DNA from 3 places in the Thioalkalivibrio sp. K90mix genome. Region 2 is predicted to be linked to each of the others. Evidence: predicted binding sites of a transcription regulator. Region 2 holds the regulator's gene; each other region holds the start of a gene.

Region 1 (5,584 bases), 850 kb from region 2:
GAGGTCGGGAAACAGGAGGCCGAGAAGGCCGCGCGGGCAAAGGCGGACAAGCAGCTGCGCGAGACGGTGGCCAAACTGGAATCACTGGCAGGCGGTCTGACCGACCCGTTGGCCGCAGCCGCCGACCAGCTGGAGCCGGAGCTCCTGACCTTGACCGTCGCCCTGGCCCGCAAGGTGCTGGCTGCGGAGCTGGAGACGCGACCGGAACTGATCGAACAGGTGTTGCATCAGGCCTTGGAACAACTGCCTGGGCGGAGTCAGGAAGTGCGGGTGCATGTTCACCCGGATGATCGCAGTTTGCTGGACGAATATGCCCAGTCGCTGGATACGCGGGTGCGCTGGGTCGCGGATACCACCCTTGCGCGGGGTGGCTGCCGCGTCGAGTCGGGCGCGGCGTCTGTGGACGCCTCGCTGGAGCGCCGCCTGCAACAGGCGGTAGAGGCGGTCTGGGGCGATCTGGCCGAACCTGCCCGTCCGGCGGCGCCCGAGGATGCTTCGGCATCGGAGGATGATTCATGAGCTCCCCCGTCGACACCCTGCGCAAGCGGGGGCAAGAGCAACTGACCACCGGGCTTCTGGATCGTCTGCAGCAGTCGCGTGGCCGGCTGGAGCGCGTGCAACCGCCTCAGTCTGAAGGCCGCCTGTCGCGGCTGACCGGCCTGACCTTCGAGGCCGAAGGACTGCGCCTGCCGATGGGGGGGCGAGCGCTGATCCACGGCGAGAATGGCGCGGCCGTCCCGGCCGAGGTGGTGGGGTTCCAGAACGACCGCACCTTTCTGATGCCGGAGGAGCTGGCCTCGGGCCTGACGCCCGGTGCGCGCATTGAACCACTGGATATCCAACGCGAGATCCCGGTCGGGGACGCGCTGCTCGGGCGCGTGATCGATGCCAATGGCCAGCCGCTGGATGGGAAAGGGCCCTTGCGCGCGCGCGACCACAGTCCGCTGTCGGGCCGCCCGATCAACCCGCTACAGCGGGCGCCGGTGCGGGAACCGCTGGATGTCGGGATACGCTCGATCAACGGGCTGCTGTCGGTCGGGAGGGGACAACGGCTGGGCCTGTTCGCCGGCTCCGGTGTCGGGAAGAGTGTCTTGCTCGGGATGATGACGCGCAACACCAGTGCCGATGTGATCGTGGTTGGTTTGATCGGCGAGCGTGGTCGCGAAGTGAATGAATTCATCCACGAGATTCTGGACGAGGAGTCCCGCCAGAGAACCGTGGTCGTAGCCGTGCCTGCCGATCAGTCGCCACTGCTTCGCCAGCACGGCGCCTGGGTGGCCACTACGGTCGCGGAATCCTTCCGCGACCGTGGGCTCAATGTGCTGCTGTTGATGGATTCGCTCACGCGCTTTGCTCAAGGGGCGCGCGAGATCGCGATGGCGATTGGCGAGCCACCAGCCTCCAAGGGCTATGCCGCCTCGGTGTTTGCGCGTCTGCCGCAATTGGTGGAGCGAGCCGGTAACGGCGATGTGGGCGGTGGTTCGATCACGGCGTTCTATACGGTGCTGGCCGAGGGGGATGACCAGAACGATCCGATCGTGGATGCGGCGCGTGCGATCCTCGACGGGCACGTGGTCCTGTCGCGCGAGATCGCGGAGACCGGGCGCTATCCCGCGATCGACGTGTCGGCGTCGGTCTCGCGAGTGATGAGCGCGCTGATCACGCCGGAGCACGAGCAGGCGGCCCGGCGCTTCCGGGATCTTGCCTCGACCTACATGCGCAACCGCGACCTGATTGCCGTGGGCGCCTACCGCAGGGGGGCGGATACCCATCTGGACGAAGCGGTGGCGATGCACGAGCGGCTGGAGGCCTATCTTGGACAGGGCCGCGACGAGGCGGTCGGGTTTGATCAGGCCCGCGACGAACTCCTGGCCTTGATCGGGGGCGCCTGAAATGGATTCCCGGCGGCTGGAACGTCTTTTGCGTCTGCGACGCATCGAGGAAAGTGAAGCCACGCGCCAACTGGGGGCGCGACTGCAACAACTGGACGCTGTCGAGACCCAGCGGACTCAGCTGGAGGGCTATCAGCTCGAGTATCTCCGCGCGCCACTGCCCGACGACACAAATCAGCTCAAGTGGCTTTCCGGGATGCGGGATCAGTTGCGGCATGCCCTGGAACAGCAGGATCTTCGCGCGCAGGCCGCGGGTGCACAGGCGGAGCAGGCACGCCAGGAGTGGCTGCTCCGCCACCGGGCGGTGATGTCCCTGGAAAAGCTCCTGGAGCGCCGCATTGCAGAACAGGAGCGAGAGGCCGACCGCCGTCGCCAGCATGAGCAGGACATGTGGGCGACCCGGCAAGTGCACACGCGCGCGCAGGCTGCGCACCAGGACTGGCAAGAATCTTGAATAAGCTGACCAGGAATGCCCGGCAACGGCTGCGAGCCGGGCAATGAATCAGAGGATCCATTGATGATCGCGACAGGCAATGCCGGTCAGGGGATGATGCCGCTGCTGCAGTTGTTGGGGGCTGGCAGTGACCTCAAGGACCTTCAGGCGCTCGAAGGCCTCGAAGGGCTGAAGGACCTGAAAACCGCAGACGGCGAGGGCTTCCTCGATATTCTTCGGCCGCAGCTTGAGGCGCTGCTGGTCGATCTGGGCGTCGGTGAGGAGGAGCTTGAGGGGCTCGATCTGGACGGCATGCTGGCCCGCTTGCAGTCCCTGATGGACGAGGGAGAACTGGCCGTCGAAGTCGAGCCGGGCGGCAAGGATTTGCCGCTGGCCGCGCTTATGACGGCAGTCGATGATCGCCCCGGTCCGCCCGTTGCGCGGATGGACCGCGCCGATGAAAGCGGTGGTGCGCGCGAGATCAAGCCGTTGCCGGCAGCGGTCATGCGGCTGTTCCTCGAGTCCAGCCAGGGCCCGGCTGGCTCGACTGGTTCGGGTAGCGTGGCGGGTATCGAGCTGCTGGGTCCGAATAGCCGCCTTTCGCGCGAAAATGTGCTGGAGCTGCTGGCGCAATGGATGTCCCAGGGGACGGACACGCAAAGGGGGCAGGTACGCGCGGAACCCCTGGCCGGAATTTTGCCGGCGCATGTACAGGCTGCGGAAGGCAGCGAGGGCTCACGCAGCTCGCTGCGCCTGGACCTGGCGCGGCTGCTGCAACCGGGTGGTGAGCGCGAGCTGACGGACCAGATCCGCATGCTGGCGCGTGCCCAGGGCGGCCGTACGGAGATCAAGCTGCACCCGCCGCAACTGGGGACACTCGATGTCCGTCTGAACGTCGATGGTGATCGGGCCACGGTCCAGTTCATCAGTGCAAATCCGGTGACCCGCGAGGTCCTGGAGGCGGCGATGCCCCGGCTGCGCGAGAGTCTCGCCCAGAGTGGACTCACGCTCGAGGATGCGACCGTGTCCGATCAGACGGCCGAAGAGCACGAAGGTCAGCAGGCATTGGCTGACGGGCAGCGGGCCCGGAACGAGGCCGATGAGCCCGAGGCCGAGGGCGAGCAGGCCACGGGTAGCACCCTTTCGATGCTGAACCGCCGGCTCGACCTCTTTGCCTGAGTAAGTCCGTTTGCAAGAGACCGGGTGCGTAAACCCGCCCGGTCGTTCCCACCCCCGGTTGTTGTGCCGCCAAGATCCCGTCTTCTGCCGGGTTCGGGGCGGCTGAATCTTGACGATTCCCCTTTTTGCTCCTGGTTACACCCCTCCGGCGTTCTCTTGGAATCCGCGTAAGCAGCGGAAATAATTATATAAAATGATGTTGGCACCGCCTTTGCTATGAGTTCAGGCAATAGTCAGCGCGATCCCGTGCCGTCAACATGGACGGATTCACGAATCTCGAGGGTGGGAAATGGCGGAGAAAGAAGTCGAACTGGGTGAAGAAGGCGCCGGCGAAAAGGGCAAGAAGGGGCTGACCTGGATTGTCATTTTGCTGGTGCTCGTGTTCGCCGGGGCCGGTGCGGCGGCTGCGTGGTTTTTCTTGTCCGGCGGTGACGAGGAAGAGACCGGCGAAGAAGGCCCTGCCGAGCGCCACTACCACGGACTGGAGCCGATGACCGTGAACATTGATGGGCCCGGACGCATTCGCTATCTCCGGCTCGAGCTAAGCGTCGTGACAACCGACCCTGAGGTGATTGCAGCGCTGGAGCGGCATATGCCGGCCGTTCGCAATGATGTGCTGGGCCTGCTTGGAGAGAAACACTACGACGACCTCAATACGCGTGACGGGAAGGAATCGCTCGCCGAGGAGCTGCGCGAGGCGATCGCCGAGATCCTTGAGGAGCGGGACGCACCACATGATGTGGAAGCGGTGCGCTTTAACGAACTGGTCATGCAGTAGGCACCACCATGGCGCAAACGGACATCCTCAGCCAGGACGAGATCGACGCCCTCCTGCACGGCGTCGATGACGGCGATATCGAAACGGATGACCCGTTTCCGAATGACGGAGAGGCCCGCGAATTCAACTTCGCGACGCAGGATCGGATCGTGCGTGGGCGCATGCCCACGCTGGAGATGATCAACGAGCGCTTTGCACGACACCTTCGGGTACGCCTGTTCAATATGCTGCGCCGCTCCGCGGAACTCTCCGTGGTCGGCACGCGTGTCTCGAAGTTTTCGGAGTACATGCACTCGTTGTTCGTGCCGACCAGCCTGAACCTGGTGCGGGCCCATCCGCTGCACGGGACCGGTCTGTTCGTGTTCGACCCGAAGCTGGTGTTCATCCTGGTCGACAACTTCTTTGGTGGCGATGGCCGCTACCACACGCGCATCGAGGGACGTGATTTCACGCCGATGGAGATGCGCGTGGTCCACGGCATCCTCGAAGGCGCATTCGAGGACATGGTCAAGGCCTGGCAGCCGGTCATGGATCTGCGCTTCGAGTTCCTGAACTCGGAGGTGAACCCGCAGTTCGCCAATATCGTATCGCCCACCGAGATCGTCGTGATTAGCGAGTTCCATATCGAGCTCGATGGTGGCGGCGGCAATCTGCATTTCACCTTGCCGTACTCGATGATCGAGCCGATCCGCGAGCAGCTGGACACCGGGCTGCAGTCGGACCGATCGGACGTGGATCAGCGCTGGATGAAGGCGCTGGAAGAAGAGATCCAGGACGCGGAGGTCGAGGTGAGCTCCACGCTGACCGAGACCGAGGTGACGGTGCAGGAGCTGCTCGATATCCAGCCGGGCGACATTATCCCGATCAATCTCCCCGAGACCGTGACATTAAAAGTCGAAGATATCCCGCTGTTTCGCGGGAAGTTTGGCGTATCCGATGGCAAGAATGCGATCCAAGTGACGGATCGCATTATCAAGCGATAGAGGGCTGCACTCATGGCAGACACCGAAGACCAGAAGAAAGACGACGAGAATCAGGCCTCCGAGGAGGAGGGCGATGTAACGACCGAGGCGACTGCAGAGACCGACTCGGGTGACACCGAAGGAGATCAGGACGCCCTGGCGGACGAATGGGCCGCCGCGCTGGCCGAGCAGAAGGATACCGACGGCGAGCCGGCCGCCGATCCGGACGAACTGCTGAATCAGGCTCAGGCCAGCAGTAGCGGAAGTGAATCGGCCGATGCCCTGATGGGGGCGGAGAAAAGGGAACGCAAGCACAAGCCCGATCCGGAAGCCGAACCTC
Region 2 (5,584 bases):
GTCGCGCAGGGTGCGCGCGAGGTCGTGCATGGACAACCGGGAGGTATCAACGGTCAGATCGGCCTCGGCCGCGACATGCCCGAGCCAGTCGCGCTCGCGCTCGATCGCATCGACCAGCGGGACGCCGTCGCGCGCCAACGGGTGTCGCCGGCGTGTCAGGTGGTAACGGCGCAGCAGAACCTCGCTGGAGGCCTGCAGGAACATCACCTCGACCTGCAGCCCCTTGCCCCTGAGTTCGCGCAGCAGGTCGGCAAAGCCCTCCAGCGCCGCCAGCCCGCTGCGGACATCCACCCCGACTGCCAGATGCCGGTCTTCGTCCGCGTCGTAGTCACCACTGCGGACCTGTTCGATCAGTCCGGGCAGTAGCGGCAGGGGAAGATTGTCGACGCAGAAATAGCCGGCGTCCTCCAGGGTGTGCAGGGCGACCGTCTTGCCGGAACCCGACAGACCACTGACCAGCAACAGTCGCATTCAGCCCTCCGGGTCCGGGTTGGGGACCGTGGTGGCGGGGATCGCACGATGGTAGGGCGGCTCCTCGGGCTCACCGCTCATCTGCCGGCGCTGGCGCGCGCGCAGGTCGTCCCCGGCAACGTAGCCCTGCATGTGCAGCATGTGGTTGCGTACCGCCGCCTCGATCATCACGGCGATGTTGCGCCCCGGCGCGACCGGCAGGCTGATCAGCGGGATGCGCAGTCCGAGGATGTCGATCTCCCCGCGGCGGCCGTTCAGGCGGTCGTCCGGCACCGGCGAGGGCTCGTTGTGATCACGCAAGTCGATGATCAGCCGCAGGTATTTGCCGCCCTTGATCGCGGAGTCCCCGTACATCGCGCGGACGTTCAGCACCCCCAGGCCGCGGACCTCGAGCAGGTCCTGCAGCAGGGCCGGGCAGTGCCCACGCACGATATCCGGGGCGATACGGGCGAACTCCGGCGCATCGTCGGCAATCAGCCGGTGCCCGCGCGAGATCAGCTCGAGCGCCACCTCGCTCTTGCCCACGCTGGAGGCCCCGCTGATCAGCACGCCAATGCCGAGGATCTCCATGAACACGCCATGGCGCACCTCGAAATGGGCCAGCCGCTGCTGCAGGAAATAGCGCAGCAGGGAGATAATCTCGTGGCTGCTGGTCGAGGAGCACAAGATCAGCGGCAGCTGCTCATCGGGGACGTCCGGCATCTCCGAGAACGGGCAGGTGTCCTCGGCGAAGATCACCGCGGTCGTCCCGGTGCGGGCCATCTCCAGGATCAGTTGCTCGCGCTGATCATCGCTCAGCCGCGCGATATAGCGCGCCTCGAAATCGCCGATCACCTGGATACGGTTAGGCCGGATCAGGTTGAGGTGCCCGGCGAGGGGCAGGTCGTCGCCGTCACCGCCGACCAGGTTGCGATCCGGTGCGACCTGCTCGCCGTGTACGTAGCGCAGATCCAGGCGATTGCCCATCGCCTGGATCAGGACCTCTACGGTGATGTCGCGCGCGATGCCGCCCTCTCCCAGTGCCTCGTTCATGCACGAATCTCCGGCAGTGCTGGCACGGGGCGTCGTAAGAGAGAAAGTACTGCCGGGAGAGCCATGTTCAGGCGTCGCCGAAGGCCCGGGTCAGTTCGCGTTCCAGGGCGTCCGCGTCGCCGGCACGGCGCAGCGAGGCGATATTGTCGGGCTGCGAGAGACCGCGAGCCAGCTGCGCCAGCAGGTCCAGGTGCGCGCTGGTCGCCGCCTCGGGCACCAGCAGTGCGATCAGGATGTCCACGGGTTCGTGGTCCATGGCGTCGAAGTCGACCCCCTGGTCCAGCCGCAGGACCGCGACCCGGGGGGCATCGAGCTCGGCCAGACGCCCATGCGGGATGGCCACGCCATGCCCCAGACCGGTGGAGCCAAGCTTCTCGCGGGCAGACAGGGCCTCGAAGATGGCCCCGCTGGCCGGGCCGGCGGACTCCTCGCCGCCGACGGCCAGCAACTCGGCCAGGGTCTCGAGCGCCCGTTTCTGGCTGGAACACTCGGGCTCCAGCCGGATACGGGCGCGGGTGATCAGCTCGGCAATGGTCATTGCGTTAAAGGGCCTGTTCGCGGTTGCGCTGGGCACCCTCGGCGCGGTGATGGTCCTTGACCTTTTCCTTGTGCTTGATCAGCTGACGATCCACCTTGTCGATCAGGCCATCAATCGCCGCATACATATCCTCGTGACTGGCTTCGGCGTGGATGTGATTGCCGCTGACCTGGAGATTGGCCTCCGCCTTGTTGTTCAGGTTCTGGTTTTTCTCGTGGGTCAGCACCACATGCACGTCGATCACTTTGTCGAAGTGGCGTTCCAGCTTCGCGAACTTTTCGTTCACGTAGTCGCGCAGGGCGTCGGTGATATCGACGTGATGGCCGGTCAGGTTGATCTGCATGGTCAGGCTCCTTTTTGCTTGGTTCCACTGGGCATACTCGCCATCTGCCGGCGTTCGCTGGAAGACGGTATGTGCATAGCCTCGCGGTACTTGGCCACGGTGCGTCGGGCCACATTAATGCCCCGATCCGACAGGATCTGGGCCAGTTTTGCATCACTCAGTGGCTTGTTCGGGGTCTCGCCACCAATCAATTCCCGAATCATGGCACGGATCGCGGTCGCCGAGCATTCGCCGCCATCGGCTGTGCCAACATGACTGGAAAAGAAGTACTTGAACTCGAATACCCCACGCGGGGTGTGCATGTATTTCTGTGTAGTCACCCTCGAGATGGTCGATTCGTGCATCTCCAGGGTCTCGGCGATATCGCGCAGGATCAGCGGTTGCATGGCAACCTCACCATGCTCGAGAAACCCCTGCTGGCGCACGACGATGGCCTGGGCGACCCGCAGCAGGGTGTCGTTCCGGCTGTGCAGGCTCTTCAGGAACCAGCGCGCCTCCTGCAACTGATCGCGCATAAACGCGCTATCACGCGCATCGGAGACCTGCCGCACCATGCCCGCATAGAGATCGTTGATGCGAATGCGCGGCGCAATCTCCGGGTTCAAGTCCACGCGCCAGCCATCGCGGTCATGGCGGACATAGACATCCGGCACCACATATTCCGAAGTGGACTCGCTGATCTGGGCACCGGGCCGCGGATTCAGGGTGCGGATCAGGTCCAGCGCCCGCGCCAGCTCGTCCGGGTCGCGCACGCCGGACTGGCGCTGCAGGGCTCGGTAGTCCCGCTTGGCCAGGCTCTCCATGCCGTTTTCCAGGATGGCTCGAGCCGCGTCACGCGCCGGGGCATCCGGCGCCAAATGGCGCAGCTGGATCTCCAGGCACTCGCGCAGGTCCCGCGCACCGACGCCCAGCGGGTCGCACTGCTGAATCCAGTGCAGCACCGCCTCGACCTCGTCGACCCCCACGGGCTCGTCTTCGCCCTGGCTGATCATCTCCGCCAGCGCCTCGAGTTCACTGTCCAGATAGCCGTCCGGGCTGATCGCGTCGATCAGCGCCGCCCCGATCCGTTGGTCTCGTGGGGTCAGGTGGCTCAGATGCAGCTGCCAGAGCAGGTGGTCCTGCAGGCCCTCGTCCTCGCCGTCGGAGGTATTCTCCAGCGGGTCGCGGTCGTCCAGGCCGCGTGGGCTCGGGGCGGGCTCGTAGATGTCGTCCCAGCGACTGTCGGTGCTCAACTCCTCGGGGATCACGTCATCGCCAGCCGTGTCGGCCTGCATGCGATCCCCGTCGACCCGTTCGCCCCCTTCCTCCGGGCGCTCGGGCGGGGCCTCCTCGCCCTCGTCCTCCACCTGCTCGAGCATGGGGTTGCTTTCCAGCGCCTGCTGGATCTCCGCCTGCAACTCCAGCGTGGAAAGCTGCAGCAGACGGATCGCCTGTTGCAGCTGCGGGGTCATCGTCAGCGTCTGCCCCAGCTGCAGATTAAGCCCGGGCTTCAGCATCGCGGTTTGAGGTCCATGGTGACCATCAAGATCATCTTAAGGAAACACTGATCAATGTTCACAGTCGAAAGTTTTCTCCGAGATACACGCGGCGCACCTGGGGGTCGTCCAGCAGCTCCTGCGGGGTCCCGGCGCTCAGGATGCGGCCCTCACTAAGAATATAGGCCCTGTCGCAGATTCCGAGGGTCTCGCGCACGTTGTGGTCGGAAATCAGCACACCGATCCCGCGCTGGGCCAGATGCCCAATCACGGCCTGGATATCACCCACGGAAATCGGATCCACGCCGGCAAACGGTTCGTCCAGGCAGATAAAGCGCGGGTCACCGGCCAGTGCCCGCGCGATCTCGGCGCGACGACGCTCGCCCCCGGACAGGGCAATCCCAGGGCTGTGGCGCACGGTCTCCAGCTGGAACTCCTCGATCAGGGCATCGCCGATGCGGCGTCGCTCGTGGCGGTCGAGCTCCGAGCGCAGCTCCAGCACCGCCTGCAGGTTGTCCCAAACACTCAGCCGACGGAAGATCGAGGCCTCCTGCGGCAGGTAGCCCAGCCCGGCTCGGGCCCGCGAATGAATCGGGGCCCGGGTGATGTCCCGGTCACCCAGCGTGATGCGGCCACGATTGGGCCGGATCAGGCCGACCAGGCTGTAGAAACAGGTGGTCTTGCCTGCGCCGTTCGGTCCCAGCAGGCCCACGACCTCCCCTGGTGCCAGATCGACGTCGACACGATCCAGCACCGTACGCTTGCCATAGCGCTTGGTCAGCTCGCGGCCGGTCAGATAGCCGGCCATCGGCGCAGATTCGCCACCGGCCGCGGCGGGCGCGCTGGTGTCGAGCTCGTTCATTCGTCGTCTTCGCGGGGCTGGATCCTGATACGTACACGCTCGTCATCGGCCTCGCCACGCTCGGCCTCGATCACATCCGTCTCCAGGTCGTAGACGATGCGCTTGCCGCGCGCTTCCTCGGCTGCCGTGATCACATGCGCCTGGTCGGTCAGGATCACCCGGTCCTCGTTCAGCAGGTAGTCGATGCGCAGCGCGGTGGCGATGCGCATCTCGCCCGTCTCCGGGTCCGGGGACTCCAGCCGCGCGGGCTCGCCGTGGGCCTCCATCTCGTAAGGGCGTCGATCGCGGCTGCGCACATAGACCTTGTCGGCCTCCAGTGTCATGTCCCCGCGAATCACCACCACATCACCGGTATAAGTGCTTACGCCCCGCCGGTCGTCCATCTCCGCACGATCGGCGGTAATCTCCACCGGCAGGGGCTGCTGCTGGGCAATGACCGGCGCGGCCAGCAGCAACAAGGCACTGCCCAGCAGCACGGACCATCCGGCCCGGGCGAGCGACGACCCACCACGTTCAGTCATTTGCGGCTTCCTCCTCGCCCGACTCGCTGTAGAGCGTGTACACGTCATGGAACAGCTCTATGGTATCCCCTCGCGAGTCGACGCGCAGACCCGTTCCCCGCTGGAAAAGGCCAGGCTGCTCCAGCGTCGACGGGGCATCGGAGGTGGCGATCATGGTGTCGGTCGCCACCGTCACATCGGCGGATTCAATCACCGTGCGCACGCGCTCGCCACGCTCGGGCTGCACCCCCCGCGTGGGGCCGATCAGGTCCAGGATCTCGTCCATCGGTCGGTGCAGCGCCTCGGGCGCAGTCCAGTGCCATTCGATACCGCCGGCGTCAAAGATATCCAGGTCGGGGTCGT
Region 3 (5,584 bases), 310 kb from region 2:
CCGGGGGCAGGACCACGGTAGCCGCGTTGCGCATACGCCGGGCCCAGGCCCCGGGGTCGGGCGGCGGGGCACCGCCGGACCGGGCCGACGGCGCCGCCGGCCGGGCCACCGCGGCCGTGGAGGTCTCCGCGGCCGCCGGGCGTTCGCGCCCGGCGCCGAAGGTCATGTTGCGATCGAGAATGGCACTCATCGTCGAATCCTCTTGAATCGTCTGTGCAGGGGGCGTCGGGCCGTCGCGTCAGGACGCGAGCGCCTTGATCTCCAGGCTGTCGAGATAGGCCTGTGGGTCTTCCGGGTCGAAGACCTTGCCGTCGAAGAACTCTTCCTTGCCGCGCGAGGTGGACTCGGGGATGTCGGCCGAATCGATGCCGAGCGTGTCGGCCGCCTCGCGCCAGATGTCCTCGCGGTTGACCTCGTCCACCAGGGCCTGCATGTCGAGATCCGGCGGCAGGTAGCCCCAGCGGATGTCCTCGGTGAGGAACCACAGGTCGTGGCTCTTGAAGGGATAGGAGGCCTGGTCGTTCCAGTAGCGCATGCGGTCGGGATGGTCCTCGACCACGCGGCCGGTGCCGTAGTCGAAGTGCCCCTGCATGCGGTCGATGATGTCGCCGTACGGGGCATGGATGTAGCGCCGGCGCGAGCAGATCTCGGCGACCTCCTCGATATTCGCCGGGTCCTCGCAGTACATCTGCGCCTCCATCACCGCCATGGTCAGGGCGCGGGCCGCGTTCGGGTTCGCCTCCACCCAGTCCGCGCGCATGCCCAGCGCCTTCTCGGGATGGTTGTGCCAGAGCTCGCCGGTGGTGTTCGCGGTATAGCCGATGCCCTGGTTGATCAGCTGCATGTTCCAGGGCTCGCAGACACAGAAGGTGTCCATGGACCCGACGCGCATGTTGGCGACCATCTGCGCCGGCGGCACGACGATGGTGGAGATGTCGCGGTTCGGGTCGATCCCGCCGGCCGCCATCCAGTAGCGAATCCACAGGTCATGGGTGCCGCCGGGGAAGGTCATCGCCGCGCGTACCTCGTCGCCGCCGGCGCGCTTCTCCGCCAGCGCCTCCTTGAACTCCCCGGTCTCCAGGCCGACCTTCAGATCGGCGTATTCATCGCCCACCGAGATACACTGTCCGGCCAGGTTCAGCCGCGCGAGGATGCTCATCGGCGTACCGCGACGATGGATCAGGTAGGGCATCGGCGTCAGAATGTGCGAGCCGTCGATGCCGCCGCGGCGCGAGCCCAGTTCCAGGTTGTCGCGCACCGTGCCCCAGGAGGACTGCTTCAGCACCTGTACGTCCGGCATGCCGTGGGCGGCGAAGAACCCCTTCTCCAGCGCGACGAACAGCGGTGCGGCATCCGTCAGGGCAATAAAGCCCAGCTTCGCCTCGGTGGTCTCCGGCTTGCCGTTGCCGGCCTTCGCATACCCCCAGGGCGCGGCCCCGGAAACGCCCAGCGCGGTCGCGCCGATCCCGGCGGCCATGCCGCCCAGGAAACGCCGGCGCGACAGGCCGGGGGTCTTCTTCGTGTCGTTCGTGTGATCGGTCATTGCGGGTTCACTCCCCTTGTCAGGCAACTCGTCCAAAAACGAAAAAAGGCGTCGCATCAGCCCGGCCGCTTGTGCAGCCGGGTGATGGACGCCTTTGTCCAGTCCCGTGGGAGGCCCGGTCATCGGGTCTCCCTGTTGTCAGGCGACGAACCGCCATTGGCTCGTCTTGCCGATACTCCTGCAGGAGGTGTGCCAATTAGCCGTTGCTAATCGACCTCGCCGGAAACAATCGCGCCATGGCGCGGGAAAATCGGATGGTTCGCCGTATGGAGTTGAACGCTGTCGGAAAACCCGGCGTCCGGGAGACGATCCGCAAGGCACCAGACTGGGGCGCGCTTGCGGTGCAGATGAACCGCGCTGGTGCACAACCTGTAGGAGCCGCCTTGGCGGCGAAGCCCCTGCCAGTGGCAGACACTGGCAGGGGCTTCGCGGGCAAGCCCGCGCCCACAGAGGCGCCGCCCACCGGCATCCCTTTCCCGGGGAATGGGCTACAGACCGCCCTTGCCCAGCAGGTCGGACATCGCGACGGTCGCCTCGGCGACCTCGGCCAGGCGCCGGTTCTGGTTCATCGCGGTCTGGCGCAGGAGCTTGTAGGCCTGATCCTCGCTGAGGCCGCGGTGCTGGATCAGCAGCGCCTTGGCGCGCTCGATGGTCTTGCGTTCGTCCAGGGCCTGGCGTGCCGCATGCAATTCGTCCTCCACCGACTGCAGCCGGGTCGCCTGGCGCTGCACCAGGTCCATCACCGAGTGCCCGACGATCGGGACGTTGAGTACGGTCTCGCCCTCCTCCTGCGTGCTCTCCAGGCCCTCCGGCGCGCCGAAAAACACCGCATACGGCACGCTGTCGCGCAGCTCCGACTCGGCGAGTTGCTCCACCCGATCACGCACAGCGCCCAGGTCCGCGCGATCCGCCGTGATGCGTGCCGAACAGCACTCGTTCAGGTGCATCTCCAGCAGGTCCTCGATCTCCTTCATCGCGTCGATGCGCGCGGTGGTGCAGGCAAACCAGGTCTCGGCGCGGGCCGGGTCCGGCAGGGGATCGCCCCGGAGATCGCCGTGGGTACAGGCCTGACGGCGCAGCCGCTCGACCTCCGCCGCGAAGCCCGCGCCCTGCAGTTCCTGCCAGGCCGCGCAGGCGGGCTTCGGGGCAAACTCGGAGAAGATCCGAAACGAGCGTTCCTGGGCATCGATCCGGTGCAACAGGGACTGGCGCAGTTCGCCATCGAACACGCCCTGACCAAAGCCGGCGGCCCCGATCGCGCGTTCCTGGCCCGCCAGCTCCTTGCCCTGCATGAAGTTCAGCAGGGCCACCAGGGCCCGCGAGACCTCCGGGTCCGTGGCGGAGTCAGCGGCCTCGAACACCACTGCCAGCAGCGACCGGATCAGCTCGCTGAAGCCGCGCATCGCCTCCATCGGCGAGAGCGTGCGTTCGCTGACCTCCGCCCGCAGGCTGGGCAGACCCGACAGGCCATGCAGCGCCAGCGCCATGCGCCCCAGCAGACGGCTGCGCGCGTGGGCACAGGCCCCGGGCTCCAGCCAGCCATCAAGGTGTTCACGAAACGCCTGTGCGGTGGTGTCGGATTCAGCTCGGTACTGCGCTAGTTCGTCCGCATAGCGCTGGCCACCGGAGCCGATCCAGAGGCTGGAGGCACCGCGTTCGCGCTGGAGCTGATGCACCAGCGCGCGGATGCGCCCGACCAGCTGTACCGCCTCCAGCAGGCGCTCCAGGCTCACCACCTCGCACTTGCGCGAGGCGACCAGGAAGTCGCCAATGGCCTCTTCGAAGGAAAAACTCGGGGATGGGGTCTGGGTCATGCTCGTCGTCCGTGGATCACTCCCGGAACAAACAAGCATGCGATGTGCCAGTTCGAGGGGCTGACACAGGAGACACGGGCAAAACGGGCGGGGGATCACACCCCACCCGCGGACCGGCCCGCTCGATCAGAAGCTCATGGAGCGGTCGAAATCGGCAACGGCCTGGACGTACTGACCCATGCCGGCCATCTCGGCGTTCGGCAGGAAGTTGTGCTCGCCGACGTCGCGGCCCTTGGCGCAGGCCTCGCAGGCCCAGAACGGGACGCCTTCCTCGACCAGCGAATCCACGATGTCCTTCATCGCCGGCATGTTGTGGCCGACGATCTTGTCGTAGACATTCCGGTTGGCGATGTTCACGGCCTCGCCCTGCAGCCAGACGGTCACGTCATGGCCCTGCTGCTTGGCCACGTTCGCGGCAATCATGCCGAGAGTGGCGCGGGTCGGGTCGTCAGTACCGGCGGTAACAGCAACAATAAAACGCATGGGACTCTCCTTGGTCACGTCAAAGTGGCAGGCACCGTAGCGACCCAAGTCGGGACCGTCGAGTTCCCACAAGCCTCAAGGAGACGCCGAGTCAGGAAGCGCCTTTCGACGTAATGCTCATGCGATAGAGCTTGAAGGCCATCAGCAGCCAGGGAATGGCGTGCATGATCAGGTCGAGGATATCGATCGGACGGGTCAGCTCGCCCTGGAAGAGCCAGCGGATCTTCTCGACGATGTGCGGTTCGGGGACATAGGGCGACAGCCCCAGGGTGGCCACGAACAGTGCAAACAACCACAGTGGGGAACGGTCGACCCAGGCAACAAAGGCTTTCATGGCGCGCATCCTACCCGAAGCCTGGGCCGACTTGCGACTGCTCTGGGATCGGGGACTCTCGAGGTGCCCCAATGCCACGCAGGAGCACCGGCGGACAGTGCACCAGGTCCTCCGGTCGGTCGATGTCCGCCCGCGCTTCCAGCTCCGCCCAGACAAGACCCTGCGCCTGGGCCCGCTCACGGGTCTGTTCCAGCACCCGATCGCTGCCCCACTCGACGGCCTCGAACAGCCCGGGGACGGGCCGCGCGGCGGCCAGCAGCACATAGCCACCATCCAGCGCCGGGATCAGTGCCACATCCGCCCCTTCAGCCAGCGCCTTACGTGCAGCGACCAGGTCCCCGACACCCAGCGTCGGGGCATCGGACCCCATCACCAGTGCCGGAAACGGCCCCACCTCCAGTGCATGGCGCATGCGGGCCCCGAGGTCATCACCCACCTGGCTGTGCAGGGAACAGCCAAAGCGTTCCGCACAACGCTCGAGGAACGGATGATCGGTATCCGGGGTGCACCACAGCTCCACATGGTCCGGTGCCACCTGACGGGCCACGTCCAGCGCGTGCTCCAGCAGCCGTTCGTGCAGCCGTGCGGCGCCCTTGGCACCCAGCGCGGGAATCAGCCGCGTCTTGGTCCGGCCCGGCTCGGGCGCGCGGGCAAAGACCAGCACGCGCGGCGCATCCGTCGGCCGACGTTCAGGCATCACCACGATAAAGTCGCGCCAGCCCGTCCGGGTTTGCACCCAGCCAGTAGGCCAGGCGCAACCGCCACATCAGCCAGATCGTGCGCCAAGCGCCCTGCCGCTCCCAGCGCCGGGACGACGTGACCAGCCACGTGCGCAGGCACCTTGGGCGCCCCACCGATCGCTTCAGCCGCCGCGAGAGCTCGATGTCCTCCATCAGCGGCTGGTCCGGCCAGCCGCCTACGGCATCGAACGCCGAGCGTGTAATGAATATGCCCTGATCCCCGGTCGCGATCCCGCTCAGACGCGAGCGCAGGTTCATCATCGCGGCGATCAGCGCGAATATTCCGCGACCGCCCGACAGGCGGACGTCGAAACGTCCCCAGGCGCGATCGTCCCGGGCCACCGCGTCGCGCAGGGCATGCACCGCCACCCCGGCTCCGTCCGGAAACGTGGTGTCGGCATGCAGAAACCAGAGCGCCTCGCCTCGGGCGCGCTCGGCGCCGGCATTCATCTGCCGTGCGCGCCCCGGGGCGCTGGACAGCACACTCACACCGCATTGCCCTGCCTGCTGGACAGTCCCGTCCGTGCTCCCGCCGTCGACCACGATCACCTCGCAGTCGAGGATCTCGCCCAGGGTATCCAGCAAGGGCGGGAGAGATTCGGCTTCGTTCAGTACCGGGATGATCACGGACAGGAAGGGTGACTCCCGCGACATGGTTGCTACGGGACTC

Evidence for each region. The regulator sigma-54, encoded in region 2, starts transcription at its own class of promoters, with help from an activator protein. The targets are predictions, from matches to a motif close to TGGCANGNTNCNTGCTT.
Region 1: the regulator sigma-54 is predicted to act here: its motif matches at 3,705-3,721, upstream of fliL (flagellar basal body-associated protein FliL).
Region 3: the regulator sigma-54 is predicted to act here: its motif matches at 3,391-3,407, upstream of TK90_RS03335 (nitrate regulatory protein).

The regions. Positions count from the first base shown of each region.
Region 1 is NC_013889.1:1,237,061-1,242,644, forward strand. It holds gene TK90_RS05830 (FliH/SctL family protein) at 1-519, shown strand, start outside; gene TK90_RS05835 (FliI/YscN family ATPase) at 516-1,892, shown strand; gene TK90_RS05840 (flagellar export protein FliJ) at 1,894-2,346, shown strand; gene TK90_RS05845 (flagellar hook-length control protein FliK) at 2,410-3,504, shown strand; gene fliL (flagellar basal body-associated protein FliL) at 3,794-4,282, shown strand; gene fliM (flagellar motor switch protein FliM) at 4,291-5,265, shown strand; gene fliN (flagellar motor switch protein FliN) at 5,278-5,584, shown strand, end outside.
Region 2 is NC_013889.1:389,251-394,834, reverse strand. It holds gene rapZ (RNase adapter RapZ) at 1-471, opposite strand, end outside; gene hprK (HPr(Ser) kinase/phosphatase) at 472-1,503, opposite strand; gene TK90_RS01815 (PTS sugar transporter subunit IIA) at 1,571-2,041, opposite strand; gene hpf (ribosome hibernation-promoting factor, HPF/YfiA family) at 2,046-2,384, opposite strand; gene TK90_RS01805 (RNA polymerase factor sigma-54) at 2,387-3,880, opposite strand; gene lptB (LPS export ABC transporter ATP-binding protein) at 3,939-4,667, opposite strand; gene lptA (lipopolysaccharide transport periplasmic protein LptA) at 4,718-5,197, opposite strand; gene lptC (LPS export ABC transporter periplasmic protein LptC) at 5,235-5,584, opposite strand, start outside.
Region 3 is NC_013889.1:701,599-707,182, reverse strand. It holds gene ntrB (nitrate ABC transporter permease) at 1-190, opposite strand, end outside; gene TK90_RS03340 (CmpA/NrtA family ABC transporter substrate-binding protein) at 239-1,543, opposite strand; gene TK90_RS03335 (nitrate regulatory protein) at 2,032-3,357, opposite strand; gene TK90_RS03330 (DsrE family protein) at 3,484-3,840, opposite strand; gene TK90_RS03325 (hypothetical protein) at 3,932-4,174, opposite strand; gene TK90_RS03320 (TIGR04282 family arsenosugar biosynthesis glycosyltransferase) at 4,185-4,871, opposite strand; gene TK90_RS03315 (TIGR04283 family arsenosugar biosynthesis glycosyltransferase) at 4,864-5,568, opposite strand; gene TK90_RS03310 (TVP38/TMEM64 family protein) at 5,583-5,584, opposite strand, start outside.